4 regions of the Citrobacter sedlakii genome follow, and region 3 is predicted to be linked to each of the others. Evidence: predicted binding sites of a transcription regulator. Region 3 holds the regulator's gene; each other region holds the start of a gene.

Region 1 (7,514 bases), 1.3 Mb from region 3:
AACGGCGATCAGCAGTGCGATAAAAGAGGTCACCAGCGTACCGTAGATCGGCACCAGCGCGCCGTAGATATCGTTTGGCGCATCCCATTCTTTGGTCCACAGGAACGAGAAACCAAACTTCTCAATGCTCGGCCAGGAGGAGATGATCAGAGAGACAATAATGCCACCCAACATCAATAGCACAATCAGCGCAGCCAGTTTTACCAGCGCGCTGAAGATCATGTCACCCTTTTTACCCGGTGGGTTAAAAGCAGGCTTGGTTGCAGCCATAAATCACTCTTTAAGTTTGGGCCAGGAAGCGCGTATTTTATCGTGCTTCCTGGCTAACGTAATGCCATACCCTAAATAATTCGAGCTGCAGCCAATACCGCTGCGACTCACAATATGCGGGTATTTAGTACAGCGCTTTACCGCTGCTGTCCTTCACGTTGGTCTTCCATGCAGCACGAATCTGCTCAACCACGCTGTCTGGCAGGCTGGCGTAGTCCAGGTCGTTCGCCTGTTTGCCGCCATTTTTGTAAGCCCAGTCGAAGAACTTCAACACTTCTGCGCCCTGCTCAGGTTTCTTCTGCTCTTTGTGGACCAGGATGAAGGTGGTGGACGTGATTGGCCACGCATCGTCACCTTTCTGGTTCGTCAGATCCTGAGCGAAAGATTTGCTCCAGTCTGCGCCTTTCGCCGCGTTGGAGAAGCTCTCTTCCGTCGGACTAACCGGTTTGCCATCGGCAGAAATCAGCTTGGTGTAAGCCAGGTTGTTTTGCTTCGCGTAAGCGTACTCAACGTAACCAATAGAGCCCGGCAGACGCTGTACAAATGCGGCGATACCGTCGTTACCTTTACCGCCCAGACCGGTCGGCCAGTTCACGGTAGAGCCAGAACCCACTTTGGTTTTCCACTCTTCGTTCACTTTCGCCAGGTAGCTGGTAAAGACGAAGGAAGTACCGGAACCGTCAGCACGACGAACCACGGCGATATTCTGCGAAGGCAGTTTCAGACCCGGGTTCAGTTTGGTGATGGCTTCGTCATCCCACTTCTTGATTTTACCCAGGTAGATATCGCCCAGGGTTTTACCATCCAGTACCAGTTCACCCGATTTCAGACCCGGAATGTTTACCGCCAGCACCACGCCGCCGATCACGGTCGGGAACTGGAACAGGCCTTCCTGGTTCAGTTTTTCGTCAGACAACGGCGCATCAGAAGCACCGAAATCAACGGTATTTGCTGTGATTTGTTTAACACCACCGGAGGAGCCGATACCCTGGTAGTTAACCTTACTACCGGTCTCTTTCTGATAAGTATCGGCCCATTTGGCATACACCGGCGCAGGAAAAGTTGCACCTGCGCCTGTCAGGCTTGCTGCTGCGAATACAGAGAAAGCGCTCATGGATAAGGTCGCGGCGACAACAGTTGCGACAGTGGTACGCATAACTTTCATAATGTCTCCTGCAAGATTTTCGTAAATCATTGTTAAGTGGCTACGATGAGCAAAATAGGACAAACAGGTGACAGTTAAATGTACGAAATATGACAGTTTTATGACAATGAAAATTTCACATAAAGCCAGTTAATTTAACCAATATATTTCAGTAAGTTAGCCATTAACATGACAGTCTGTTTTCAGAAAAATTTTCTTTCTGTGACACTGAAAAAAATAGCTGAAGATGACGATTTGTCACAGTTAAACGGCAGGAGAATTGATGAAAAACAGAACAATGAAGAAAAAAAGCCCCGCTTTCGCGGGGCATTCTGGTTTTACTCTACGGTAACCGATTTTGCCAGGTTACGCGGCTGGTCCACGTCGGTGCCTTTAATCAGCGCCACGTGATATGCCAGCAGTTGCAGCGGAACGGTGTAGAAGATAGGGGCGATCACCTCTTCGACATGCGGCATCTCGATAATGTGCATGTTGTCGCTGCTGACAAAGCCCGCATCCTGATCGGCGAAAACATACAATTGGCCGCCACGCGCCCGGACTTCTTCGATGTTGGATTTCAGTTTTTCCAGCAGTTCGTTGTTCGGAGCCACCACAATAACCGGCATGTCCGCGTCAATCAGCGCCAGCGGACCGTGCTTCAATTCGCCTGCCGCGTACGCTTCCGCATGGATATAAGAGATCTCTTTCAGCTTCAGCGCGCCTTCCAGCGCAATCGGATACTGATCGCCGCGCCCCAGGAATAACGCGTGATGCTTGTCAGAGAAGTCTTCTGCCAGCGCTTCAATGCGTTTGTCCTGCGACAACATCTGCTCAATACGGCTCGGCAGCGCCTGCAGGCCGTGCACGATGTCATGCTCAATAGCGGCATCCAGTCCCTTCAGACGCGCCAGTTTCGCCACCAGCATCAGCAGAACGGTTAACTGCGTGGTAAACGCTTTGGTCGACGCCACGCCAATTTCAGTACCGGCATTGGTCATCATCGCCAGATCCGATTCACGTACCAGCGATGACCCCGGCACGTTACAGATAGCGAGCGAGCCCAGATAGCCCAGCTCTTTCGACAGGCGCAGGCCAGCCAGCGTGTCCGCCGTTTCGCCCGACTGCGACAGGGTGATCATCAGGCTGTTGCGACGTACGGCGGATTTGCGATAGCGGAACTCTGAGGCAATTTCGACATCGCAAGGAATGCCTGCCAGCGATTCAAACCAGTAACGAGAAACCATACCGGAGTTGTAAGATGTGCCGCAGGCGATGATCTGAATGTGCTCAACCTGCGCCAGCAGTTCGTTGGCTTTCGGTCCCAGCTCGCTCAGATCCACTTCACCGTGACTGATACGTCCGGTAAGGGTGTTCTTGATCGCATTCGGCTGTTCGTAGATCTCTTTCTGCATGTAATGGCGGTAGATACCTTTATCACCCGCGTCATATTGCAGACTGGATTCGATATCCTGGCGCTGCACATCCGCACCGGTTTTATCAAAAATAGCGACGCTACGACGCGTCACTTCCGCGATATCGCCTTCTTCAAGGAAGATAAAGCGGCGAGTCACGGGCAGCAGCGCCAGCTGATCGGAGGCGATGAAGTTTTCGCCCATTCCCAGTCCGATCACCAGCGGGCTACCCGAGCGTGCCGCCAGCAGCGTATCCGGCTGGCGGGTATCCATGATCACTGTGCCGTATGCGCCGCGCAGTTGCGGGATCGCCCGCAGGACCGCTTCCCGCAGCGTACCGCCCTGTTCCAGCTCCCAGTGCACTAAGTGAGCAATCACTTCGGTGTCGGTTTCAGAAACGAAGGTGTAGCCGCGCGCTTTCAGCGTTTCGCGCAGCGGTTCATGGTTTTCAATGATGCCGTTATGCACCACCACAATGTGTTCAGAAACATGCGGATGCGCGTTTGCTTCTGAAGGTTCGCCGTGCGTTGCCCAGCGGGTGTGAGCAATGCCGGTACCGCCATGCAGCGGGTGTTCTTCCGCAGCCTGCGCCAGCATTTGCACTTTACCCAGACGACGCAGACGGGTCATATGACCTTCCGCATCCACTACCGCCAGACCCGCAGAATCATAACCACGGTATTCCAGACGACGTAAACCTTCGAGAAGGATTTCAGCTACATCACGCTGCGCGATTGCGCCAACAATTCCACACATATTTTTTTGATTCCGAATCCAGGCATTATGCCTCTCGTTGTCTTTCGACCTGTATTTATCCTTCGTCTTTCACGCCGTGGCTGTGCTGGCCGCACGCTTTCGCCATGGTCACTTACTCAGATAAGCTCCCATTGACTTATTCGCTTGCCGCTTTGCCACAATGCGAAATCCTTAAGATAAAACCCGTCTTTCCGGGCGCCCCGAGCCTTGTAGAGAGTGGGGTTATTTTTATGGGTACTGCATGTTGGCGGGCGATATATTTTTATCGCCTCATCCCGTGTCTGCCGGATATCGCTAACGCTTATCTGGCCGACAAAATCACTTTTTCTTCACCGGACGCTGCCAGCCTTGCTTATGAACCTGCGGCACGCGGCTCAGCACCAGCTCGTTATCCGCGATATCACGCGTCACGGTCGTTCCTGCGGCGATGGTCGCTCCTTTGCCTACGCTCACCGGCGCCACCAGCTGCGTGTCAGAACCGACAAAGACATCGTCGCCAATGATAGTTTTAAATTTGTTCGCGCCATCGTAGTTGCAGGTAATCGTCCCCGCGCCGATATTCACATTGTCGCCAATTTCCGCATCGCCCAGATAGGTCAAATGACCCGCTTTAGAGCCTTTGCCCAGACGCGCTTTTTTCATTTCAACAAAGTTGCCCACATGCGCGCCTTCCAGCAGCTCCGCTCCTGGACGCAGACGTGCGAACGGGCCAATGGTGCAGGCCGCTTCCAGATGCGCATCTTCCACCACGCTGTAGGGACTGATTTCGCAATCATCGCCAATAACGCTGTTTTTAATCACACAGCCCGCGCCAATCTTCACGCGATGACCTAACGTCACATTCCCTTCGATGATAACGTTAGTATCAATTTCAACATCGCGCCCGTGATTAAGGACGCCGCGCAGATCGAAACGCGCCGGGTCACGTAACATCACACCTGCCAGCAGCAGCTTTTCCGCCTGCTCGGACTGGTAAATACGCTCAAGTCGGGAAAGCTGCAGACGGTTGTTCACACCGTCGGTTTCACTGATGCGAGCCGGGTGCACGGCGGCGATTTCACGCCCTTCCTGGTACGCCATCGCAATAATATCGGTGATGTAGTACTCACCCTGCGCATTGTTATTGTTCAGTTTCGCCAGCCAGCGCTTCATGTCCGCGCCGTTAGCAATCAGGATACCGGTGTTGATTTCCTGGATCTGTCGCTGTTCATCGGTGGCGTCTTTATGTTCAACAATGCCGGTAACCTGACCGTTCTCACGCGTAATGCGCCCGTAACCGCTTGGGTCATCCAGTTTAACCGTGAGCAGGCCGATGCCGCCCTGCGGTTTGGCGTCGCGCAGTCGGGTCAGCGTTTCAACGGAGATCAGCGGCACGTCGCCGTAGAGCATTAAAATGTCTTCGTCATCACTAAAGAAGGGCGCGGCCTGTTGCATCGCATGGCCGGTTCCCAGCTGTTCAGCCTGGAGTACCCAGTTAAGATTGTCATTTTTCAGCGTCTTTTTAAGCAGATCGCCACCGTGTCCATAGACCAGGTGAACCTGAGAAGCGCCTAATTCATTCGCCGCATCAATGACATGCTGGACCATCGCTTTACCGGCAAGGGTATGCAGCACTTTAGGAAGATCGGAATACATACGTGTGCCTTTGCCTGCGGCAAGGATCACTACGCTCATAGCTTTGTTCAACATACGCGTCCTGACTGTAATTTGAGAACGAATTTATACCGTTTCACTTTGAAAATACTACATTTTTTTCAGCGTGAAATGGGAAGAAGATAAAACGCTCATTATCGGACTTTCTCCGACGGCGAGAGCGACATTTTCGACCATTGACGCGGTTTTTGTCTTGTGAAAAGTCGCGTCGAACCTTGATTAAAGCGTTAGCACGATGTTTTTGCTATTTTTTTGAGACATAAAGAAAGATCGCGCCTGACGCCTGTTTCCCAGGCAAAAAAAAACCAGCCTGCAAAGAGACTGGTTTTTATGCTTTCAAGCCGGTGTTACATCGCTTTTTTGGTCAACTCGATAACGCGCAGTTTAGCGATCGCTTTGGCCAGTTCCGCAGACGCCTGAGCGTAATCCACGTCACCATGAGAGCTCTTAATGTGCTCCTCAGCCTTACGCTTCGCTTCCAGAGCTCGCGCTTCGTCGAGATCCTGGCCGCGAATCGCGGTATCAGCCAGAACGGTCACGCTACCCGGTTGCACTTCAAGAATGCCGCCGGACAGATAGATAAACTCTTCATGACCGTGCTGTTTAACGATGCGAATCATACCAGGCTTAATGGCGGTGAGCAGCGGGGCGTGACCCGGGTAAATACCCAGTTCACCTTCACTACCCGTTACCTGGATTTTCTCGACCAGACCAGAGAACATTTGTTGCTCTGCGCTGACGACGTCCAGGTGGTAAGTCATTGCCATATCACCCTCCGATTAAGGCGTTAAAGTTTTTTGGCTTTTTCCACGGCTTCGTCGATGGAACCGACCATGTAGAACGCCTGCTCCGGCAGGTGATCGTATTCGCCTTCCATGATGCCTTTAAAGCCACGGATGGTGTCTTTCAGAGAAACGTATTTACCCGGAGAACCGGTGAATACTTCCGCCACGAAGAACGGCTGGGACAGGAAGCGCTGGATCTTACGTGCGCGAGCTACCACCAGTTTGTCTTCTTCAGACAGTTCATCCATACCCAGGATGGCGATGATGTCTTTCAGTTCCTGGTAACGTTGCAGGATAGACTGGACGCCGCGCGCGGTGTCGTAGTGCTCCTGACCAACCACCAGCGGGTCCAGCTGACGGCTGGTGGAGTCCAGCGGGTCAACGGCCGGGTAGATACCCAGAGACGCGATCTGACGGCTCAGTACCACGGTTGCATCTAAGTGCGCAAAGGTGGTGGCTGGTGATGGGTCAGTCAAGTCATCCGCCGGTACGTATACCGCCTGAACGGAGGTGATAGAACCGGTTTTGGTTGAGGTGATACGTTCCTGCAGAACACCCATCTCTTCCGCCAGAGTCGGCTGATAACCTACCGCTGAAGGCATACGACCCAGCAGTGCGGATACTTCCGTACCGGCCAGGGTGTAACGATAGATGTTATCGACGAACAGCAGAACGTCACGACCTTCGTCACGGAACTTCTCAGCCATGGTCAGACCGGTCAGTGCGACGCGCAGACGGTTTCCAGGCGGCTCGTTCATCTGGCCGTACACCAGGGATACTTTGTCGATAACGTTGGAGTCGGTCATTTCGTGGTAGAAGTCGTTACCCTCACGAGTACGTTCACCCACGCCCGCAAACACAGAGTAACCGGAGTGCTCGATCGCGATGTTACGGATCAGCTCCATCATGTTTACGGTTTTACCTACGCCCGCACCACCGAACAGACCGACTTTACCGCCCTTCGCGAACGGACACATCAGGTCGATAACTTTGATGCCGGTTTCCAGCAGTTCCTGAGAGTTAGACAACTCTTCATAGGACGGCGCGGCACGGTGGATAGCCCAACGCTCTTCTTCACCGATGTCGCCTTTCATGTCTACTGGTTCGCCCAGTACGTTCATGATACGACCCAGCGTTGCTTTACCTACCGGGACTTCGATCGGGTGCTCAAGGTCTTTTACTTCCAGACCACGACGCAGACCGTCGGAAGAACCCATGGCGATGGTACGTACAATACCGCCACCGAGCTGCTGCTGAACTTCCAGCACCAGACGCTCATTACCATTCTGTACCTCAAGGGCGTCGTACACGCGCGGTACGGCATCCTGAGGGAACTCGACGTCAACTACGGCGCCGATTACCTGGACAATTTTTCCAGTAGCCATCTTGAATCCTCTACGAAATAACCTGGTTAAACCGCGGCGGCCCCCGAGACGATCTCGGTGAGTTCCTGAGTAATGCTGGCCTGACGAGCTTTGTTGTATACCAACTGCA
Region 2 (7,514 bases), 190 kb from region 3:
AACGGCGTTAATAATGATGAAGAAGGCCGCGGCCCAAATCCATGTCGGCACGTCCGGCAGCCAGTACTGCATATAGATGCCTGCGGCGGTCAGCTCGGCCATGCCCACCAGCACAAACATTACCCAGTAGTTCCAGCCGGAAAGGAAGCCTGCGAACGGGCCCCAGTATTTATACGCAAAGTGAGCGAACGAGCCTGACACCGGCTCTTCAACGACCATCTCGCCGAGCTGGCGCATGATCAGGAAGGCGATGATCCCGGCGATACCGTAACCCAGCAGAACCGCCGGGCCGGCCATCTGAATGGCGGGGCCGATACCGAGAAACAGCCCGGTACCGATCGCGCCGCCAAGGGCAATTAACTGAATATGTCGATTTTGCAAACCACGTTGCAGCGTCGGATTCTGATCCGACGCGGCTTCAGCGCAACCACGGCCTGAAGCGGATGACGCGTCTTTCACGCCCTACCCCTGTCTCTTTTTTAGAAGGGGCACGTTTTAACACTTCATGCTGGAGGTAGCAAGTTTAACGCCGGGCTACCGCATGCGCCCGGCGGATAAACGTTACGACCCGATGATCCCACCGTCCGCTTTGGTAATCACCACCGTTGACGATCGTGGGCGGCCGTTCGGGCTGGCGTCAGGCCAGTTAGAAACGGCGCGCGGATTGGCCGGATCGGTAATATCATCCCCGCCCTCTCCCGGATGCTGAATGTTAATAAACAGCGTGCGGTTGTCCGGCGTAAATGCAATGCCGGTGATTTCGCACCCGCGCGGGCCGGTCAGGAAGCGGCGATACTCATTGGTGCCCGGAATGGTTGCCACCATCTGGTTATTGCCCATCCCCTCGTACGCTTTCTTATTGATGGTGCTGGAGGAGACGTCGGTCTGGATCCACAGGACGCCCTGGTGATCGAACGACAGCCCATCCGGGCTGCCGAACGCCGCGCCCTGCATGGAGCCTTTAGACTTAGGATCGTCGCCGTCGGTGCGTCCTGCCATGACCAGGATATCCCACTTGAAGCGGGCGGCAGCAGGGTCTGCTCCCTCTTCGTGCCAGTGCATAATATGACCAAACACGTTGTTGGCGCGCGGGTTGGCGGCATCGACCGGCGCCTTGCCCTCTTTACCGCGATCGCTGTTGTTGGTGAGCGTACAGTAGACGCTGCCGCTGGCGTGCGGATCGACCGCTATCCACTCGGGGCGATCCATTTTCGTCGCCCCCACCACGTCGGCCGCGAGGCGGGTTTTAATCAGCAGATCGCCCTGGCTTTCGAAGCCGTTGCTTTTATCCAGCCCATTTTGCCCGAAGACCAGCGGCAGCCAGTCGCCGCTCCCCTCCTCGTTGAACCGGGCAACGTACAGCGTGCCGGACGTCAGCAGGTTCATATTGGCTTCACGGTTCGCGGGATCGTATTTTTTGTCCGAGACGAATTTATAGATGTACTCAAACTTCTGATCGTCCCCCATGTAGACCACCACGCGGTTATCGGCGGCGAGCGTGACGGCAGCGCCCTCATGCTTGAAGCGGCCCAAAGCGGTATGCTTGCGCGGCGTGGAGGTGGGATCGTAGGGATCAATTTCTACCACCCAGCCGAAACGGTTGGGCTCGTTAGGGGTTTTATCGACGCTGAAGCGGTCATCCACCTCGTTCCAGCGGTAGGATTCATCGCTGTCGCTGATGCCGTAGCGTTTTTCCAGCGGGTTGAGGTCGGCTTTTTTGACAAAAATATCCGACCAGTTCTCCTCGCAGGTGAGATAGGTGCCCCACGGCGTATGGCCGTTGGCGCAGTTTTGCATCGTGCCCAGCACGCGTTCCCCCTGCGGGTCGGCGGCAGTTTTCATTAAGTCCTGATGCCGCGCCGGGCCGGTAAGCTGCATTGGCGTATTCACGGTAATGCGGCGGGCCAGGGAAGACGGTCGAACCACCTGCCATTCGCCGCCCGTTTTTTTCACTTCCACCACCGACACGCCCATCGCGTTCTGCCCTTTGCGGGCTTTGTCGAGACTCCAGTTCGCCGTACCGTCGGTAAACAGCATTCCGTTGTCGATGTATTCATGGTTCATCGCCAGCAGGCCATGCTCCGGGTTTTGCCCCCCCTGCGGCAGACTGAACCACGCCATGCCGTCGTGGTGCATGCCCGCCTGCACGGCCTGTTCGTCCGTGGTGTTGCTGGCATCCGGCTTAAATGCCGGCATACTGTTTTTGATCCCCGTCGGGTCACCCCAGCGATAGAACGGGCGGGCAATATAGCCTTCCGGTACCCTTACCGTGTCTTCCGTTGAGACAGCGATACTGGTAAACCCAAGCGACACGGCCTTGGCCAGCGCGGAAGGCTTCGATACCGCGGCAACGGCATTTTCGGGTTTGATCAGAAAGGGGAATGAAACGGCAGCTCCCGCAACGGCGCCCGCCTGTAAAAAACGGCGACGGGAGAGAAATACCTCCGCCACCTCAGAGAATACCGGGTTAGCGCTGCGGTTGTTGATATCGTCACGATGTTCTTTTTTAAAAACGGATTTGAGGGGTCTGCCCATAGCGGCTTCCTGTCATTGGCCAAGAGGTAAGGAGTTGGCGAACAGTGTAAGAAGCTTTTGTTACATTTTTATAACAATGAGAGGAGTTGGGGCATCCCTGCCCCGGATAACGAGGTGGAACCTCAGAACTCGTAGCCCACCGAAACCTTAAAGGTTCGCGGTTCGCCCTGCGTGATATAGGTGCCGGAATCGTCCACGCTGGCCCAGTAGTTCTCGTTGGTGACGTTATCAATACCGGCACGAACCACCATTTGATTCTGACTCTGGTTGACAGCAAAACGATAGCGCACGCCGAGATCCAGCGTGGTGTAGTCATTAAGCTTTTTGCTGTTGGCCAGATCGGCATACTGCGAACCGGAGTGATTCACCCGCGCGGTGGCGGTAAGCCCTTCAACCGGTTTAATGTCATACTCCGCGCCGAGTACCGCATAGAAGTTCGGAACACCAATCGCCTCATTCCCCTGATTCACCCCGTTGTTGGTTTTGGTCAGCGTTGCCTGCAGCCAGGTGGCGCTGGCGTTCAGACGCAGCCCCAGCGTCGGTTCGCCGAATACGTTCAGCTCCACGCCGCGGTTACGCTGTTCTGCATCCAGCCCGTAATGTTTGGTTTCACTGTCGAGGATGGCCGTCGGCATTTTTATCTCAAACAGCGCCAGCGAGCCGCCCACGCGGCCAAAGTCCGCCTTCACGCCGACCTCATTTTGCTTAGAATGAACGATGCCGGTGCTCTGACCGTAGTTAACGGCGGTGTTGGGCGCAGTTTTTCCCGGCTGTAGCGCTTCGGTATGGTTGGCGTAGAGCGAGATTTCCTCCCATGGTTTATAAACCACGCCATAGGTTGGCATCCAGCGGCTGCCGTCAAAACCGTCAGCGGGGTTTTCCGCCCCTGTCATTTTGTCATAGCCGCGAATCACCACCTTCTGATGGCGGGCACCGACGGTGAACAACAGTTTGTCGTCGAATACGCCCAGCGTATCGCTCAGCAACCAGCCTTGTGTGCGGGTACGCCCGCTGGTCCGGGGGTCGCTATAATCTCCCCCCTTCCCGTTCGAGTTTGTGCTGTCCGGAGCGGCCACCCCGCCGTTGTGATAAATATTGGTGTACGGATTTTCCGCCGTTTTCGACATTTTCCACGCGATCTTTTCGTTTTTGCTTTGCGCCGAATAACCAACATTCACCTTGTGCGAAACAAAGCCAGTGTCGAACTGCCCGCGAAGGCCAGCCATTCCGCTCACTGTGTCGCTAATGCGATTGGTGTCGAGTCGGCTGACCATGGCCCTGCCGCTCTTGTCCAACAGTTTCGGCGCGCTGTAGATCCCCTCTTCGTGCGCGTGCTGCGCGCCGAGACCGGTATACGCCGTCCAGCTGTCGGTGATGTCGTACTCGCTGCGCCACATCCCGAACGTGTTGTCGATATCGCTGTAGGCCCACTTCTGCGAGAAATTGCGGTTATTGTCCGGAGGGGCAGGAATGAAATCGACCACGGAGATATTGACGCTGGTCGGGCTGCCGTGGAAGGTTTTTTTCTGATAGCCCAGATCCAGCGAGGTGCGGAAATTGTCGCCTTTGTAATCCAGACCGGTGGAGAGCAGCGTGGTACGGCGGCGGTCATCAGTAATGGTCGTTTCACCTTCGCGGTGTACCAGGTTCACGCGCGCGCCGAACTGGTCGTTGTCGCCAAAGCGACGGCCTGCATCGAGCGTGGCGCCAATCTGTGAATCGGAGGTGTAGTCCACGCCCACTTTCGCCTGCGGCGCGTCGCCCGCATGCTTTGGCTCAAGGTTGATCATCCCGCCCACGCCGGAGCTTGCCGCGCCGTTCATCAGGGCATTTGCCCCTTTGAAAATTTCAATGCGCTCGACCATCTGGGCATCCACTACCTGACGCGGCAGCACGCCGGACAGTCCGCCAAAGGTCATGTCATCGCCGTCAAACTTCAGGCCGCGAATGCGGAAGGTTTCGGCGCTGTTGCCGTACCCCTGAACGTACTGTACGCCCGCGTCGTTAGCCACCACGTCAGCAATGGTTTTTGCCTGCTGATCCTCCACCAGCTTCGCGGTGTAGCTGATGATGCTGAACGGCACGTCCATGGCGTTCTGCTGACCGAGCATCCCCAGCCTGCCGCCGTTAGCAACCTGACCGTCAAGAAACGCGGGCATCGGCGTGTCGCCGCCGGGAACGAAGTCGCCGCGCGTGGCCGCCTGCACTACGATGGTGTCTTCCGGGTTAACCGCCTTTTCTGCCGCCCATGCGGAGACTGAGAGCGCGCTGACCGTCAGCGCCAGAGCTGTTTTGGTGTTGTTCATGTGAATGCCATAGAAATAAGAAAAACGGTGCCGGACAGCATCCTGCCCGGCCTTGTTATTATTTGTTCAGCGCAATGCGCACCACGCTGTCCGGCGCGTCGGTGGAATGGTCTTTATTGAATTTTTGCTTTACGGTGACGTAAAGGGTCTGACCATCCGCAGAAAGCAGCAGGCTGTTGGGATTCGGCGGCAGATCCCAGCTTTTTTTCAGGCGGTAATCGGTCGCGTTGAGGCTAAGCAATTTTCCGGATTCACGCTGGGTAATGTAGATCTCGTTACGTTTCGGGTTGAACGTCACGGCTAAGGAATCCCCCACGTCCAGTTGCTTCAGCACTTTGCCGCTGTGGATATCCAGCACCAGCGTGGTTTTGGCTTTCGAGTTGTCGGTAACGAACAGACGACCGGTTTGCGGATCTTCCGCCATATTCAGCAGCAGAGCCGGTTTGTCGCCCAGTGGCTTCCAGCGCTTCTCGACGCGCTGATTGCGTGGGTTGATCACCAGGATCTCGCCGCCGCCGTTCGCGGCATAAATACGCTGCGTGGTGTCTGAGTAGTGCAATCCGGTCATCCATTTACCGGTGTTTTTGATGCGGGTTTTCAGCTTCAGCGTACCGGCGTCCACCACCCAAATCACTGCCGGATCGGCAACCGCGCCCACATACAGCAGTCCGTTATGCAGTAGCACCTGACGGGCGCCGTAAGGGAAGCCTTCCGGGTTACGCTCCGGGAACAGAATCCGGTTTTTGACTTTGCCGTCTGCGGTATTGATTGCGCTCAGCCCGCCGTCCAGCGAATTTGTGACATAAACCGTTTTCCCCTCCGCTGACATCGCCATACCGAAGTTTTTCAGATCGGTATGGCTGCGACCCAGTGTTTGCAGAGTGTTAGCATCCAGCTTATAGACCACGCCGCCCTGCACGTCCTTAAAGCCTTCTGCGCTGGCGACGTACAGCGCATCGCCTGCCGGGTTTAGCGCCATTTCGTACAGGCCATCCGCCAGATCGCGCTTAATAAGATCCGTCGCAGCCGCTGACGCGGCCACATGTTCTGTCGTTGCCGGGGTCGCGGTGGCCGACGGCGTCGTGGCGCAGCCGGTTAACGCCGCCGCGATCAGCAGCGCGAGGACGGTGGTGGTCTTTTTCATGCCGGGTTCCTTACCGAAAGAGGCAATGCATTAAAATAATAAAGAGAATGAGAACTATACTTATTCTCTTTTTCATCGCAAGCAAATTTCGCTTAAAAAAGCCCCTTTTTGAAACAGGGGTTCGGAATGTGAGGAGTCCCACCGAAAAATGGGCGAATCGAGAATTTCTGCGAATTATTCTGGACGAAAAGGCATGACAGACCACAAAATGCAGATTGCTGTTTTTTCCATAAATATCAAAAGTATGACTTAACCTAAATCGCGTCATTCTTGGGATGGTTATGCCAGGCTACGGGTGTCATGAATAAGATCATTAAACGACTCGAAATCGTTAAAAGCGCTATCGAACTTGAAGATCAGCAGATTATCCAGCAGCAGCTTGTGCATTTAAAACAAGAGGCTGGCGATCCTGCTCTTTACGCCATTGCCCTCGCCATTGAATCGGGTCGATTCAGCGATGCCATGCGCGACATCGCCGCCTGGCTGCAAAATCAACGTGCCCTCACCCATTGGCAGGACCCGGCCATTGCCGCCAGCAAGCTGGAGCTTAAGGCGCTGGAAGCCCAGTTGCGCGAGCTGATCGACACCCGTAATACCCGCATTCAGATCCTCGACGAATTTAATGACCAGTATCACCTGCGTCTTGGCCCATTGATGAGCCGGATTCTGGCGTTGCGCCAACAACTGGCGGCCAGCGCCCGGCGCAAACAGGAAGTGGAACGTCAACGGCGTGAAAAGGATTATCGTGCCTGCCAGCAGTATATTTCGCTGGCTATCGAAAGGTTAGCGCAGCTCAAACTGCAATGGATGGCGATAAGTTCAACCTCCCGCGAAGCCGTAACAGTGCGAGAGCGTATTCAGCAGCAAACGGAACTGATTGCCGATCTGCTCGCTGAAATCCGCGAGCTGGAAAGCGACGCCACCCACCATGATGACGGCGCGGCCCGTCAGGCGCAGGAAGACGCGGCCCATGAATATCAGGAATACCAGGAACAGCAGCAGGACGCCCTGCACCGTTTTGCCCGCGACCAGCGTCTTTCCGCGGACGAACGCAATGAGCTTAAGCGCCTTTGGCGACAAGCCAGCCGCCTGTGTCATCCTGACGTGGTCGCCGATGATCTTAAAGAGAAGGCGCATCAGATAATGGTGAAGCTTAACCTCGCGCGGCAGAATGCCGATCTGGCGGCAATTCGTTCGCTGCTTTCGCAGTTGCAAAGCGGTCTGGAGCCGATGATGGCCAGCGACAGGCTGAATAATCTGGAACATTTGCAGAAAAAAATTCGCCAGTTGCGCAGCCAGATAGAAGCGTTACTGAAAGAGATTGCGGAACTGGAAGCGGAAAACGCCTGGCGTCTGGCGACATCGGTACAGGACAAAGAAGCGTATTTCGCTGAGCAGGAGCGCGCATTAGCTGCGCTTCGCGATACGCTGGAAGTGCAGGTAAAACACGTCGAGCAGGAACTGCTGGCAGGTTAACCGCAACGTTTTGTCGGTGTGTTACAAAATCCCTGCTGTTGGGTTGAAGCCCC
Region 3 (7,514 bases):
CGCCGATGGTCTTGCCGCTGGCGTTCAGCGCATCCAGCGCATCCAGCGCGGTGTCCAGCGTTTCGCTATCAAGGGTGCCGAAACCTTCATCGAGAAACAGCGAATCAATACGCGTTTTGTGGCTCACTAGATCCGAAAGCGCCAGTGCCAGCGCGAGGCTGACGAGGAAACTCTCGCCGCCGGAAAGGGTGCGGGTATCCCGCACGGCGTCCGCCTGCCAGGTATCCACCACCTCCAGCTCCAGAGCGTCGCTGGCTTTTCGCGTAAGCAAATAGCGACCATGCAAACGCGTGAGCTGGTTATTCGCCAGCCAGACCAGATTATCCAGCGTCAGGCCCTGAGCGAATTTACGGAACTTATCACCCTCTTTTGAGCCAATAAGCGCGTTCAGATAGCCCCAGTCCTCAACCTGCTGGCTGGCGCTGGCGATCGCCTGCATCAGGCTTTGCTGTTGTTGTCGATTGTCGGCGTCCTGCTTCAGCTGCTGGCGAATCTCTCCCTGCCGGGTGGCGTTTTCGCGTAGCTGGCCGTTGAGCTGCGCGGCATCCGCTTGGATCTGCGCAATCGATAATGTGGGATCCAGACCGGCAGGCGGCTGTTGCTGATGCGTCGCCAGTGCCTGCGTGGACTGTGCCGCTAACGTGCGGGCCTGCTGCAACTGGTTTTCCAGCGACTGCCTGAGTTGCTCAAGGCGCGCAAGGGTCTCCTCATCCAGCAACGCGGCGAGAAACGCCGCCTGGTCGGCAAAAATGCTGCTTTCCAGCGCCGCCGTAAACTGCGTTTGGGCTTCGCTGGCGCGCTGATTCTCGTTCACCGCCTGTTGCTCTAATGTTTGCAACTGGCTTTGCAGCGACAGACAGTCGTCGTGCACCTGACGCCAGTGGTCCAGCGAAACCGGCGCAGGATCTTCTGAATCCGCCTCGGCTGGGGGCAGGGTCTCGAGTAGTGGGGTCAACTGCGCGATACGCGCCTGCAGTTCGTTAAGCTCGGTCTGCTTTTGTTGCCACGTCTGCGCCTCCGCGGCGCGTGCGTGTAGCCACGCCTCTTCGTGCCCCTCGTCCGGCAGGGAGAGTGCGTAGCGACTGAGCTGCGCGGTCAGCGTCGCCTGACGCTGGTTAATCTGCTGACTAAACTGCGTGATCTGCTGTTGATGCGCGACGAGTTGCGCGTCCAGATCATGGCGTTGGCTGAGCTGGTAAAGCTGTTTTTCATGATCGTCCTGCGCCGTTAGCCAGGGTTGAATATCATCCTGTGGCTGCAGCGTGATGTTGAGATCGCGAATTAATGCCTGCCATTCAACAGTGAGCGCTTGCTCATCTTTCGCCAGCGCCTGCGCTTCGTTCTCGTCGCGCTGCACCTGTTGCTTCAGGGCGTCGCACTGCCCGCGCAGCGTGGCGCCTTGTTCCGCCAGCGCGTTGACCTCTTTTTCCAGCGCGTCACGTCGCGCCTGATTGACGCTGAGTTCGAGCGCCTGATAGGCCGCTACCGCCGGATGCGTGGTCGAGCCGCAAAGCGGACAGGGCTGTCCGGACTGCAACAGCGCGCGCTGGCTTTCGAGATCTTTAATTCGCGCTTCCTGTTCACAGAGGGTTTTGACGTCGAGGTAATGCTGGTTTTTCTCTTTATACTGCTGGCGCCTGGCGTCCAGTTGCGCGGTTTGCTCCGCCAGCGTGCGCGTATTCTGCGCAATCAGCGTCTTAAGCTGCTCCAGACGCTTAATGTTGGGGGCGAGCTGACCATGCAGCGCCAGCAGGCGCTGGCGAGTCGGGCGCTGTCGCGCATGCTGGGCCAGCGCTGTGGTAACCTCATCTGGCGTGAGGGCGAGGGTCAGCGTCGGCAATGCTTCCCGCTTGCGGGTATCTGACGCCAGCTGTTGCCGCCATTTCTCCCGCTGGACGGCGTCGCTGGCCTGCTGGGCAAACAGCGCCCGCCAGCCGCCCAGTTCGTTGCTCCACATGCGGAAGCGATCGTGTTCGCTAAGCCAGGCCGTCAGCGTTTGCTGAGCGTTTACCAGCGTCGCGGACTGCTGTTGCGCATAGCGGCGAATACGGCTGCGCAGCGTAAGCGTACTTTGTAAGCGAGCATTTACTTCTTGAATCTGCTGGCGGGTGCGGGAAAGGATAGCGGATTGTTCCTGAATACGTTCCCAGTGTGGGCGTAACGCTCTGGCTGGCTGCGCCAGGTTCAGCGGCGCAAGCTGCGGCTGGGCCTGCTGTAATGCCGCTTGCGCTGTTTCCAGCGCCTGCTGCCGACGCTGTGTTTCCGCGTGCAGTTCGTGCTGCCGCGTCAGCCAGTTCAGGTGCTGTTGCAGGGTTGACTGCCGCGCGGCAAGCTGTTGTTCTTCGTCAGTGAGCGCCTGCAAACGTTCATTCAGCGCCTGTCGCGCCTCAGGCGCTAACAGCGCGACGCCGCTGGCCTGCGCCTGAAGTTTCTCCAGATCGGCCCGCGCGGTTTTGTGTTGATCAAATACCTTCGCCGAAATTTGTCCGTAGATTTCCGTCCCGGTCAGCTCCTCCAGCAGTTCTGCGCGCTCCTTCGGTTTAGCATTGAGGAAGGCGGCGAATTGTCCCTGAGAGAGCAGCATTGAGCGGGTAAAGCGTCCGTAGTCCAGACCGGTCAGGTCGGCGGTCATCTCAAGCTTATCTTTCACCTTATCGGCAAGAATTTTCCCGTCGGCGCAGCGCGCCAGCTCCACGCGCGGCGCTTGTAAATTGCCGTCAGGCTGGTTGCGGGCGCGGTTCTGGCTCCAGAATGCGCGGTAGGCTTCGCCTTTTACCTCAAATTCCACTTCCGCCAGACATTCAGCGGTGTCGCGGGTCATCAGATCGTTTTGCGACTGTGAAACAGTATTCAGCCGCGGCGTCTCGTGGTAGAGCGCCAGACAGATGGCGTCCAGCAGCGTCGTTTTTCCGGCGCCCGTGGGGCCGGTGATGGCGAACAGACCGTTACTGGCGAAGGGTTCAGCAGTAAAATCTACCTTCCATTCCCCTTTCAGCGAGTTGAGATTTTTCAGGCGCAGGCTGAGAATCTTCATGCGTCATCCTCCCCGGACAGCGTCTGTAAGGTGGTGTGAAACAGCGAGATCAGGCGCTGGCGCTGAGGATCGTCGAGTGCCTCCAGGGCCAGACGGCGGGTAAACACCTCGTCAACGCTCAGCTCGCTCAGCGTCTCCCGTCGTTCGTTGCTTAGCATACGTTCGCGCTGTTCGCGACTGCGGCGCACCAGCAGCACTTCCACGGGCAACGTTTCGGTCAGCGCCTGGATCTTGCGCTGCATATCATGCAGGTATTCGTCGGTGGTGATCTCAATATCCAGCCAGACCGGCGGCGTTTGCGGCGCGTCACGCCACTGTTCAAGCTGCTCAGTGATAGCGGCGAAATCGCCTTTCAGTACCGCCAGCGGCTGTGTTACCGGCACAGTGAGGTTGTCGACGCTCGCCAGTTTGCCGTTTTCAAAGCTCACCAGATGGACGCATTTATGTTTACCGCACTCGTCAAAGCTCAGGGCGATGGGGGAGCCGCTGTAACGGATGTGCCCGGTGCCGCCAATCTGCTGCGCACGGTGGATATGACCCAGCGCGATATAATCGGCGGGAGGGAAATTTTGCGCGGGAAACGCATCGAGGGTGCCAATATAAATGTCACGCACCGCGTCACTTTTACTCGCGCCGACGGTAGTCAGGTGACCGGTGGCGATAATCGGCAGCGTGTGTTCGCCGCGCAGGGCGCAGGCGGCCTGATACTGTTGCTGATAGTAGTCGGTGATGGCGCTCAGCAGGTGCTGCTGTTTTTCCAGACCACTCAATCCGGCCTGACTGGTAACGATGTCGCGCGGGCGTAAAAAGGGAATTGGGCACAGTACCGCGCCGGGCGTTCCGTCGCGGCGATGCAGAAGCTGTGGACCGTGTCCGGCGCTGGCGACAACGGTGGTATTCAGAAAGGCGAGAATTTCGCGGGACTCGTTGAGCGTGGCGACGGAGTCATGGTTGCCCGCCAGCACCACCAGATGACAGCCAGTTTGCTGTAAATTGACGACAAAACGGTTGTACAGTTCGCGGGCGTAGCTCGGCGGCGAGCCGGTATCAAAAATGTCACCTGCGACAATAATGGCATCCACCTGCTGCTCGGTCGCCGTTGCCAGCAGCCAGTCGAGAAAGGCCTGGTGCTCAGCGGCGCGGCTTTTGCTGTAAAAATTCTGTCCAAGATGCCAGTCAGAGGTGTGTAAGATGCGCATAACGGTTCCATGGCAAAAAAGCGTGGCGGGGATTATACCTTTTCACGGACGGTAATATCTCCTGTATGGCTTGTAATAAATCAACAACCTGTCATCAGCCTGCGGTATCTTTTTCATAAATCTGTCATAAAAGTGACGCATAATGACGCCGCATTGATGACTAGCAATTTATCTAAAACAGGGCAAATCATGGCGAGACGTATTCTGGTCGTAGAAGATGAAGCTCCAATTCGCGAAATGGTCTGCTTCGTGCTCGAGCAAAATGGCTTTCAGCCTGTCGAAGCCGAAGATTATGACAGTGCGGTGAACCAACTTAACGAACCCTGGCCGGATCTGATCCTCCTTGACTGGATGTTGCCTGGCGGTTCTGGTCTCCAGTTTATTAAACACCTCAAACGCGAAGCGATGACCCGGGATATTCCGGTGATGATGCTCACCGCCAGAGGCGAAGAAGAAGACCGCGTGCGCGGCCTGGAAACCGGCGCAGACGACTACATAACCAAGCCGTTTTCCCCGAAAGAACTGGTGGCGCGTATCAAAGCCGTTATGCGCCGCATTTCGCCTATGGCAGTGGAAGAGGTGATCGAGATGCAGGGGCTGAGCCTGGACCCGACCTCCCACCGCGTCATGACCGGCGAAAACCCTCTCGATATGGGGCCGACGGAATTCAAGTTACTGCACTTCTTTATGACTCACCCGGAACGCGTTTACAGCCGTGAACAGTTGTTGAACCACGTCTGGGGCACTAACGTTTACGTTGAGGATCGCACGGTCGATGTGCATATTCGACGTCTGCGCAAGGCGCTGGAAACCAGCGGTCATGACCGGATGGTTCAGACGGTACGTGGGACAGGGTATCGTTTTTCAACCCGCTTCTGAAGGGTAAAACAAGCGCCAGGCGCAGGCCTGGCTCAGAACGGAGTATGACGCGTGCTGGAAAGACTGTCATGGAAAAGGCTGGTGCTGGAACTGATACTTTGCTGTATCCCGGCCTTTATCCTCAGCGCTATTTTTGGTTACCTGCCGTGGTTTTTGTTGGCGTCGGTAACGGGACTGCTCATCTGGCATTTCTGGAATTTGTTACGCCTGTCATGGTGGCTGTGGGTTGACCGCAGTATGACGCCGCCGCCGGGCAGCGGAAGCTGGGAGCCGCTGTTGTACGGGCTGCATCAGATGCAGCTGCGTAACAAAAAACGTCGGCGTGAACTGGGAAACCTGATCAAACGCTTTCGCAGCGGGGCGGAGTCGCTACCGGATGCGGTGGTATTAACCACCGAAGAGGGCGGAATTTTTTGGTGTAACGGCCTGGCGCAACAGGTGCTGGGGCTACGCTGGCCCGACGATAACGGGCAGAATATCCTCAACTTGCTGCGTTATCCTGAGTTCACTCACTATCTCAAAACGCGTGATTTCACCCGGCCGCTGAATCTGGTGCTCAATACCGGACGGCATCTGGAGATTCGCGTGATGCCTTATACCGACAAGCAGTTGCTGATGGTCGCCCGGGACGTGACCCAGATGCATCAGCTTGAAGGGGCGCGACGCAACTTCTTTGCCAACGTCAGCCACGAGCTACGCACGCCGCTCACTGTGCTGCAGGGGTATCTGGAAATGATGCACGAACAGCCGCTGGAAGGGGCCACGCGCGAGAAAGCGTTGCTGACGATGCGCGAACAGACTTTCCGGATGGAAGGACTGGTGAAGCAATTGCTGACGCTGTCGAAGATTGAAGCCTCGCCGACGCTGTTGCTCAATGAGCAGGTCGATGTGCCGATGATGCTGCGCATGGTGGAACGCGAAGCGCAAACGCTGAGCCAGAATAAGCACACCTTCAGCTTTGAGGTCGATAATCAGCTTAAGGTGCTGGGGAATGAAGAACAGTTGCGTAGCGCGATTTCTAACCTGGTGTATAACGCGGTAAACCATACGCCGGAAGGAACCCACATCACTGTGCGTTGGCACGCTGTGCCGCACGGTGCGGCGTTCAGCGTGGAGGATAATGGTCCGGGGATCGCGCCGGAACACTTGCCGCGTCTGACCGAGCGTTTTTACCGCGTCGACAAGGCCCGTTCGCGGCAAACCGGCGGCAGTGGGCTCGGGCTGGCCATCGTTAAACATGCGGTGAATCATCATGAAAGCCGCTTATCGATTGACAGTGAACTGGGCAAAGGCACGCGCTTTAGTTTTGTGCTGCCGGAACGTTTAATTGCCAAAAAATCGGCTTAATGCCCGATCGTAAGGCTATCTTTCCATAAGCCAGCGAATGCTGGCTTATTTTGTTTGCGGTTAAGAACAGTCCACTAAATTTCGCAACGTCTGGTCGTTTTTTGTTCGCATGATAAGCCATGACTTTTTCTTAAGAATGGTGTTTTATGCCAACTCTGAATTCGATATCGCGATAATGTTCCGGTTTTTAGATCCCTCCTTGCTTTAAAACGTTATAAGCGTTTAAATTGCGCCCCAGATGCTGGCGGTCTGACTGCATTCAGGCGGTAATTCGAAAAACTATTCTTCGCCGCGCCAGCCCAGGAGCATATCCCGCTGGAATTGCTTAAAAAATCCGCTGTATCTTCCCGTAGGGAAAGGTAAAAAATTTTAATTTAATCAACACCACATCCACAGGCCGTAAGCTTTATGACCCATCAGTTAAAATCGCGCGATATTATCGCCCTTGGCTTTATGACTTTTGCGCTGTTCGTCGGCGCAGGAAACATTATCTTTCCACCAATGGTTGGTCTGCAGGCGGGCGAGCACGTCTGGACTGCGGCTTTCGGCTTTCTGATTACCGCCGTGGGTCTGCCGGTGTTGACCGTGATCGCGCTGGCGAAAGTGGGTGGCGGCGTGGACAGCCTGAGCACCCCAATCGGTAAAGTGGCGGGCGTCCTGCTGGCAACCGTCTGTTACCTGGCGGTTGGACCACTGTTTGCGACCCCGCGCACCGCGACCGTGTCGTTTGAAGTGGGCATCGCGCCGCTGACCGGCGATTCGGCGATGCCGCTGTTTATCTATAGCGTGGTCTATTTCGCCCTCGTTATTCTGGTGTCGCTCTATCCTGGCAAACTGCTGGATACGGTAGGGAATTTCCTGGCGCCGCTGAAAATTATCGCGCTGATCGTCCTGTCCGTTGCGGCAATTATCTGGCCGGCTGGCCCTATCAGCACTGCCATGGACGCTTATGAAAACGCGGCGTTCTCTAACGGTTTTGTGAACGGCTATCTGACCATGGATACGCTGGGCGCGATGGTATTTGGTATCGTGATTGTGAACGCGGCGCGCTCGCG
Region 4 (7,514 bases), 750 kb from region 3:
AGGGATATAACGAAGCGGTGGGGAATGCACAAATAAAGTGCGCCTGCAAAAGCGACATGCAGGAGTGACGCGATGGCAGGCAACGTCACTCCCGTTCTTACCGCTGGATTAACGCTCTGCAACAAGACGGATGATGCCATCATCCTCTTTTGCGTCGTTCACTGCTTTTGGCGCTTCCGTGGTTTTCTCCGGTTCGTTGGCTTCACAGAGGCGGCGCAGCAATGCATTTTGCCGCTTCTGTTGTTCCAGTAACGCTTCAAGCAGTTCTATCTGCTCGTTTGTTCGAGAACTGGCGCGGTTAACGAAGAACCACAGCACCAGACCGACAACCAGAACCCCCACCGATACAATCAATGACGCAAAATTGAGCACGCCAGAATTTACAACTTCGTTCATTTCACCACCTCACAATAGACGCGCTATTCTACCACCGCGCCAGAGGAAGGAAATCAACGGATGCGAAAATGGCATCACCAGGGGATAAATTTATTGATGGCGCAAATTCCATTGAAGAATTGAACATCCTGATCGCACATGAGGTTGAACACCTGAGCCCACAGCAGCAGGCACACGAGTACAACAACGACCAGAATGACCCATCGAAACTTTTTCACTCCACTCTCCGCTTCAACACCTTATGGCGCTAAATTACCATGCGCTACTTAAACCGGGGCTAACTGTAGCGACAATAGCATCTTTTAGGAATCATTCACTTGTTTCAATAGTTGTAGCCGTTAAGCTCAGTCTCACCAACAAAAGAAAAGAGGTCATAATGCGTTTGATTGTTCGCGCTATTGTTTTGCTTGCGCTGGTCTGGATTGGCCTGTTACTGAGTGGGTATGGTGTGCTGATAGGCAGCCAGGAGAACGCAGCCGGATTGGGCCTGCAGTGTAAATACTTAACGGCCCGCGGCACGGCGACTGCGCAATATATTCATTCTGATAGCGGCATCATTGGTTTAACGAACTGCCCGCTGCTACGCAAAAGCGCAGTGGTGGTGGATAATAATTAATCTTCTGCCGAAGCGGGAGAGGAAGCAAATAAGAAATACAGGAACGATTTGCCCCTGTATTTCTTGTCACGCCTCGCGTTGCGTTAACGCGTCATCTCATTCCGTAGATTGTCAAAACGGATAGTCGTTATAGCCCATTTGTTCAGAGATTTTACGTGCGGCGGTATGCAGCATTTCAACATACTCGTGCAAGCGTTCTTCAGAGAAACGTAGGGTCGGGAAAGAAATGCTGAGACCCGCGATCACTACGCCAAAACGGTCGAATACCGGCACCCCGATGCAGCGCAATCCTTCTTCCTGTTCTTCATTGTCTTCGCCGTAGCCCTGCTCGCGCACCTTATCCAGCAGCGGCAGCAACGCTTCCGTGGTGGTGATGGTACGTTCGGTGCTGCGTTTATACTCAACGCCGTCAAGAATTTGCTTCACTTCCTCACGGTCGCGCCAGGCCAGCAGGACTTTACCAATCGCGGTACTGTACAGCGGGTTACGGCGGCCAATTCGGGAGTACATGCGCAGATTGTACATGGAGTCGATTTTATGGATGTAAACGATGCTGTCTTCATCCAGCGCCCCCAGGTGCACCGTCTCTTTGGTCAGACGGGAAAGTTCTCGCATCTGGATATCGGCGCTGCGGATAAGATCGACGTTTTGCAACGCACGCGCGCCCAGTTCAAACAGTTTGAGCGTCAGAGAATACTTCTCTGATTCGCCTTCCTGCGCCACATAGCCCAGGGTTTTCATGGTCTGCAAAAAGCGATAAACGGTGCTCTTTGACATCATGACGCGCTGAGACAGCTCGGTAATTCCTATTTCACGCTCTTCTCCCAGCGCCTGCAAAATGCCAAAAACCTTTAGCACGGAAGATACAGAATCGGGCTGTTTATCCAGATCTGCGTTAGCCATTTATCACCTCATTACGAGTGTTTTATAAAAATCAGAACGAGTTTTTATTATAATTTCAGCGCCAGGCGGCCGCAATCCATCTTTGCTTACTTCGTTACAAATCTGCGACATAAGGCCTGAATATCAGTGCTAAAATCGCTACCCTGATCATACTCCTCGCAAAAACTATCAACCATATGAATAAATCACAGGCCGACGGTCTGCCGCTTCCGCAGCGCTACGGTGCTATTTTCACCATCGTCATCGGGATCTCAATGGCCGTGCTTGATGGCGCGATCGCTAATGTGGCGTTGCCCACCATCGCCACCGATCTCCAGGCTTCTGCCGCCAGGTCTATCTGGGTGGTTAACGCTTACCAAATCGCGATTGTCGTTTCGTTACTGTCACTGTCTTTTCTTGGCGATATGTTTGGCTATCGCCGTATTTACAAATGCGGACTGGTGGTCTTTCTGCTGGCTTCGCTTTTCTGCGCGCTTTCCGACTCGTTACAGATGCTCACCGTGGCGCGTGTGGCGCAGGGTTTCGGTGGCGCGGCGTTAATGAGCGTCAATACGGCGCTCATCCGTCTGATCTACCCTCAGCGCCATCTGGGACGCGGAATGGGGATTAACTCGTTTATTGTCGCCGTCTCGTCTGCCGCTGGCCCCACCATTGCCGCCGCCATCCTCTCCATCTCATCATGGAAGTGGCTGTTTTTAATTAATGTCCCGCTGGGCATTATCGCCCTGCTGCTGGCAATCCGCTATCTGCCGCCCAACGCGCCGCGGGAGAATAAACCACGCTTCGATCTCCCGAGCGCGATCATGAATGCCTTGACGTTTGGTCTGTTAATCACGGCCCTCAGTGGTTTTGCACAAGGACAATCGCTGACGTTAATTACCGCGGAGCTGGTGGCGCTGATGATGGTAGGTTACTTATTTATCCGTCGACAGCTGGCCCTTCCTGTGCCGCTGTTGCCGGTCGATCTGCTGCGTATTCCGCTTTTTTCCCTGTCGATTGGCACATCCATCTGCTCTTTCTGCGCTCAAATGCTGGCAATGGTCTCCCTGCCTTTTTATCTGCAAACGGTTCTGGGACGTAGTGAAGTGGAAACCGGCTTGCTGTTGACCCCCTGGCCGCTGGCCACAATGGTGATGGCCCCGCTGGCGGGGTATCTGATCGAGCGTGTTCACGCCGGATTACTTGGCGCGATGGGCATGGTGGTGATGGCATGCGGCCTGTTCGCGCTGGTGTTGCTGCCTTCTGCGCCGTCCGACTTTAATATCATCTGGCCGATGATTTTATGCGGGGCGGGTTTTGGACTGTTCCAGTCGCCAAACAATCACACCATTATCACGTCAGCCCCGCGCGAACGCAGCGGCGGCGCGAGCGGTATGCTGGGAACAGCACGTCTGCTGGGACAAAGTACGGGCGCGGCATTGGTTGCCCTTATGCTCAACCATTTCGGTGATAACGGCACGCACGTTTCCCTGCTGGCAGCCGGTATTCTGGCGTCGGTGGCGGCCGTGGTGAGTGGGTTACGCATCACTCAACCTCGTTCGCAGGCGTAAAAAATGCGCGTCAAAAGACGCGCATTCAGATTCAACCATGATGTCCGGGAAGCGTCAGCGCCACCGGACATCATGTCTTACTTCAGGTATGCGCCACTGCGCAGCGCTTCGATACGTTTATCCAGCGGCGGGTGCGTCATAAACAGTTCGCTCAGGGACTTGCCCTTACCGTTAATGCAAAACGCCATCATGCTGGATGCTTCCTGCGGTTCATAGCTGGTTTTCAGACGCTGTAATGCGGCAATCATTTTTTCACGCCCGACCAGCTTCGCAGAGCCCGCGTCGGCATGGAATTCACGGTGACGGGAGAACCACATGGTGATAATGCTTGCCAGAATACCGAAGACCAGCTCCAGAACCATCGCCACCACGAAGTAGATCATCGGGTTGCCGTTGCTACCCTCACCCTCGTCGCGGTTGCCGCCAAGAAAACCTGCGGCGATCTGCGCCAGAATACGCGAAATAAAGATAACAAAGGTGTTCACGACCCCCTGAATCAGGGTCATTGTCACCATGTCACCATTGGCGATATGGCTAATTTCGTGCGCAATGACCGCTTCGGCTTCGTCCGGACTCATGTTTTGCAGCAGGCCAGTACTGACCGCCACCAGCGACGCGTCACGGCGCGCACCGGTCGCAAAGGCGTTAATATCCGGCGCATGGTAAATAGCCACCTGCGGCATGGCGATACCCGCCTGACGCGCCTGCGTTTCGACGGTGTTTAACAGCCAGCGTTCTCTTTCATTGCGCGGTTGCTCAATCACTTCTCCGCCCACGGAACGCAACGCCATCCATTTGGACATCAGCAGAGAGATGAAGGAACCACCAAAACCGAACAGCAGCGCCATGATCATCAGGCCCTGTACGCTGCTCGACTGAATTCCTGTCAGACTTAACACCAGACCGAACACAACCATGACGGCCAGGTTCGTTAACAGGAAGAGCGCGATTCGCATCATAATTTTCTTTTAACCTCAACTTAACAAAACGCACTATGCGATTACCCACATCGTATGGGTTGTATGGTTATTTTCAAGCATCAGCGGGCGGTAAGTCACCAGAAAGACACAACTTTACATTTTGTTGCCGTTGGCTGACGTCCTGCTGCGAGTGTTAAAAAAACAGGCACAATTTCTTGTGCCTGTGTGGGGTTATTTGGCGGGAGCGGGCTGTTCTGCGGGCTTCTCTTTTTCGAGGCGCGCCAGATCCAGCGCGATTTTCACGGTTTCATCAAGATACGGATCCGGTTCCTGGTAATCTTTCGGCAGATCGTCCAGTTTCTTCAACACCGGTTTGCCTTCACGCGTAAACCGATCGTTGATCCGCGCCAGACGCAACGCATCATCTTCATTATTCTCTTTTTCACGCTGAGCATAATTGAGAGAAACGATATTGCGTTTATCCTTCATAGCATTGAAACGGGCAATGTCCTTCATGATGTACTGGAACTCAGGATCGCTGGCGATACGGGCATTGTGCGCTTTCAGCAACGCGGGTCCGAACGGTTTGAGATCGTCTGACTTCACATAAGTTGCCGCATCAATGCTATCCCACGGCAGTGCGTTATCTTCGAATTTCTCACCGGTTTCCGTCTCTTCATTACCTGTCGGCATGATGATATCCGGCGTTACCCCTTTGCGCTGGGTACTGCCGCCGTTCACGCGGTAGAATTTCTGGATCGTATACTGCACCGAGCCCAGCGCGGGCCATTCCGGACGCAGCATTTGATCGTAAATACGGTTCAGGGAACGATATTGCTGAACGGTACCTTTGCCGAAGGTCGGTTCACCAACGATTAACGCACGACCGTAGTCCTGCATCGCCGCGGCGAAGATTTCCGACGCCGATGCGCTAAAGCGATCGACCATTACCACCAGCGGCCCTTTATAGTACACAACGCCATCGGTATCGCTGTCTTCACGGACTTTACCGTTATTGTCGCGCACCTGGACCACCGGACCTGAAGGGATAAACAGACCAGAGAGCGAAACAGCCTCGGTCAATGCCCCGCCGCCGTTGGTACGCAGATCGATAATGACGCTGCTGACGTTCTGTTTTTCCAGCTTCTGCAACTGGACTTTCACATCGTCAGTCAGACCGACGTAGAAGCCCGGAATGTCCAACACGCCGACCTTCTCTTTGCCGACGGTTTTAACGGTCATTTTAACCGCGCGATCTTCAAGACGAATACGTTCACGGGTCAGCGTCACAATGCGGGTTTTTGTCCCCTTACCGGCAGGCAAAATTTCCAGGCGAACCTTACTGCCCTTTGGACCTTTGATAAGCGCAACCACGTCATCAAGACGCCAGCCAATCACATCCACCATGCTCTTGCCGGTCTGTCCTACGCCGACAATGCGATCGCCAACGCTAATCGCTTTACTTTTCGCCGCCGGACCGCCCGCGACCATGGAGTTAATAACCGTATAGTCGTCATCCATCTGCAACACCGCGCCAATACCTTCCAGAGACAGGCTCATTTCAGTATTAAACTGCTCGGTGTTGCGCGGCGAGAGGTAGTTGGTATGGGGGTCGATTTCACGGGCGAATGCCGTCATCGCCAGGGAAAAAACGTCTTCACTGTTGGTCTGAGTCAAACGGCGAATCGCTGATTTATAGCGTCGTGTCAGCGTTTCGCGAATTTCTTTGTCGGTTTTGCCGGTCAGCTTGAGGCTAAGCTCATCAAATTTCACTTTGCTGTCCCACAGCACATTCAGCTCAGCCTCATTTTTCGGCCAGGGCGCTTTGCTGCGGTCCAGGTTGAAATTATCGTTGCCGGTAAAATCCATCGGACGTTCCAGCACCGTTAACGCGTACTGATACCGTTCGAAGCGGCGCTTTTGCGCCAGATTGTAGAGGTCGTAGAAAACGTCAAGCTTTCCCGAACGTAGCTCGTCACCTATTTGGCCTTTCTTCTTCGCGTACTGTTCTACGTCGCCAGCCAGCAATACGTTATGGCTATAGTCGAGAAGATTTAAATAACGGTCGAAAATTTTGGCGGAAAAAGCCTCGTCAAGATCGAACTGACGATAATGCGAACGCGTGAAGCGCGACGTAACGCGCTCACTGACGGTCGCATGTTGCGTTTCTTCCTTAAGGACGGGAATTTGATCGGCACGCGTAATGTCGTCTACAGCGAAGGTCTGGCCTGCTAGTGCAAGCAGGCCAGCTAACGCGGTAAGCCTAAAAAATCTGTTCATGCCAGGCCTGGCCTCCGTTTCAGAACACCAGGTGTTCTGCGCGTACAATCAAAGACATACCCGAATTCAGCTGTACACGGACACCATCTTTGGTGATTTCTAATACCGTGGCATCCATCGCATCGTTACCCGCTTTCACCTTCAGAGACTGGCCTACGCTCAGGACGGAAATATCCGAAACCGGAGTCAGCTTCTCTTCACGAGGGGCGCGCGGCGCTTTTGCAGCCGGTTTTTCTCCACGCGGTTTACGTTCGGTCGCGTCTTTACGGCGCGGCGCTGGACGCGGCTTGCGCTCGCGGCGTGGCGCGTCGGAGGTTTCCCCTGCGGCAGCGGCAGCTTCGCGTTTTTTCGCTTGCTGTTCCGCACGCTGCGCCTGAACGCGTGCTTTCGCTTCTTCAAGCTGCTTACGCGCGTGTTCAACATGCTGCTCATCCAGCTCACCGCACGGGTTGCCGTCGAGATCAACACGCGTCGCACCCGGCTTCACGCCGTACAGGTAACGCCAGCTGGAAGTATAAAGACGTAAAGCGGAACGAAGTTGCGTTTTGCTGAGGTTCATTTCACCCTCAATACGCTCCACCAGATCCTGAAAAATACCAATTTTCAGCGGGCGCGCTTCGCCTTCCGCACTAAAGCACTGCGGAAAACGCTCGGCCAAAAACGCGATAACTTCTTTACTGCTATTCAACTTAGGTTGATTTTCCATGAAATTTCCTGATTACAACGGACGTAGCCAACAAGCCGCAGGCATGAACAGGCGTCATTATAATGACGCCATCAGTAATTGCTACGTTATCCGTTGATTATCCTGCGACGCTCGCAAAGAATTTTTTGTAATCCGACGTTGCA

The links. The regulator PhoB, encoded in region 3, activates phosphate uptake and scavenging genes when phosphate is short. The targets are predictions, from matches to a motif close to CTGTCATAAAACTGNCNNAT.
Region 1: pstS (phosphate ABC transporter substrate-binding protein PstS) is a predicted target of PhoB. The motif match lies at 1,523-1,542, and genes of this name have one in related genera.
Region 2: JY391_RS15625 (PhoX family protein) is a predicted target of PhoB. The motif match lies at 2,593-2,612, and genes of this name have one in related genera.
Region 4: kdgR (DNA-binding transcriptional regulator KdgR) is a predicted target of PhoB. The motif match lies at 2,007-2,026, and genes of this name have one in related genera.

The regions. Positions count from the first base shown of each region.
Region 1 is NZ_CP071070.1:4,737,349-4,744,862, reverse strand. Features, by position in the region: gene pstC (phosphate ABC transporter permease PstC) at 1-270, opposite strand, end outside; gene pstS (phosphate ABC transporter substrate-binding protein PstS) at 395-1,435, opposite strand; gene glmS (glutamine--fructose-6-phosphate transaminase (isomerizing)) at 1,753-3,582, opposite strand; gene glmU (bifunctional UDP-N-acetylglucosamine diphosphorylase/glucosamine-1-phosphate N-acetyltransferase GlmU) at 3,901-5,271, opposite strand; gene JY391_RS22395 (F0F1 ATP synthase subunit epsilon) at 5,583-6,002, opposite strand; gene atpD (F0F1 ATP synthase subunit beta) at 6,023-7,405, opposite strand; gene atpG (F0F1 ATP synthase subunit gamma) at 7,432-7,514, opposite strand, start outside.
Region 2 is NZ_CP071070.1:3,277,784-3,285,297, forward strand. Features, by position in the region: gene pheP (phenylalanine transporter) at 1-459, opposite strand, end outside; gene JY391_RS15625 (PhoX family protein) at 562-2,535, opposite strand; gene JY391_RS15630 (TonB-dependent receptor) at 2,658-4,841, opposite strand; gene JY391_RS15635 (YncE family protein) at 4,900-5,985, opposite strand; gene JY391_RS15640 (coiled-coil domain-containing protein) at 6,286-7,461, shown strand.
Region 3 is NZ_CP071070.1:3,471,224-3,478,737, reverse strand. Features, by position in the region: gene sbcC (exonuclease subunit SbcC) at 1-3,034, opposite strand, end outside; gene sbcD (exonuclease subunit SbcD) at 3,031-4,233, opposite strand; gene phoB (phosphate response regulator transcription factor PhoB) at 4,423-5,112, shown strand; gene phoR (phosphate regulon sensor histidine kinase PhoR) at 5,164-6,459, shown strand; gene brnQ (branched-chain amino acid transporter carrier protein BrnQ) at 6,868-7,514, shown strand, end outside.
Region 4 is NZ_CP071070.1:2,716,623-2,724,136, forward strand. Features, by position in the region: gene JY391_RS13030 (YebO family protein) at 109-396, opposite strand; gene mgrB (PhoP/PhoQ regulatory lipoprotein MgrB) at 471-614, opposite strand; gene JY391_RS13040 (YobH family protein) at 773-1,012, shown strand; gene kdgR (DNA-binding transcriptional regulator KdgR) at 1,124-1,915, opposite strand; gene JY391_RS13050 (MFS transporter) at 2,092-3,465, shown strand; gene htpX (protease HtpX) at 3,543-4,424, opposite strand; gene prc (carboxy terminal-processing peptidase) at 4,617-6,665, opposite strand; gene proQ (RNA chaperone ProQ) at 6,685-7,371, opposite strand; gene msrC (free L-methionine (R)-S-oxide reductase MsrC) at 7,469-7,514, opposite strand, start outside.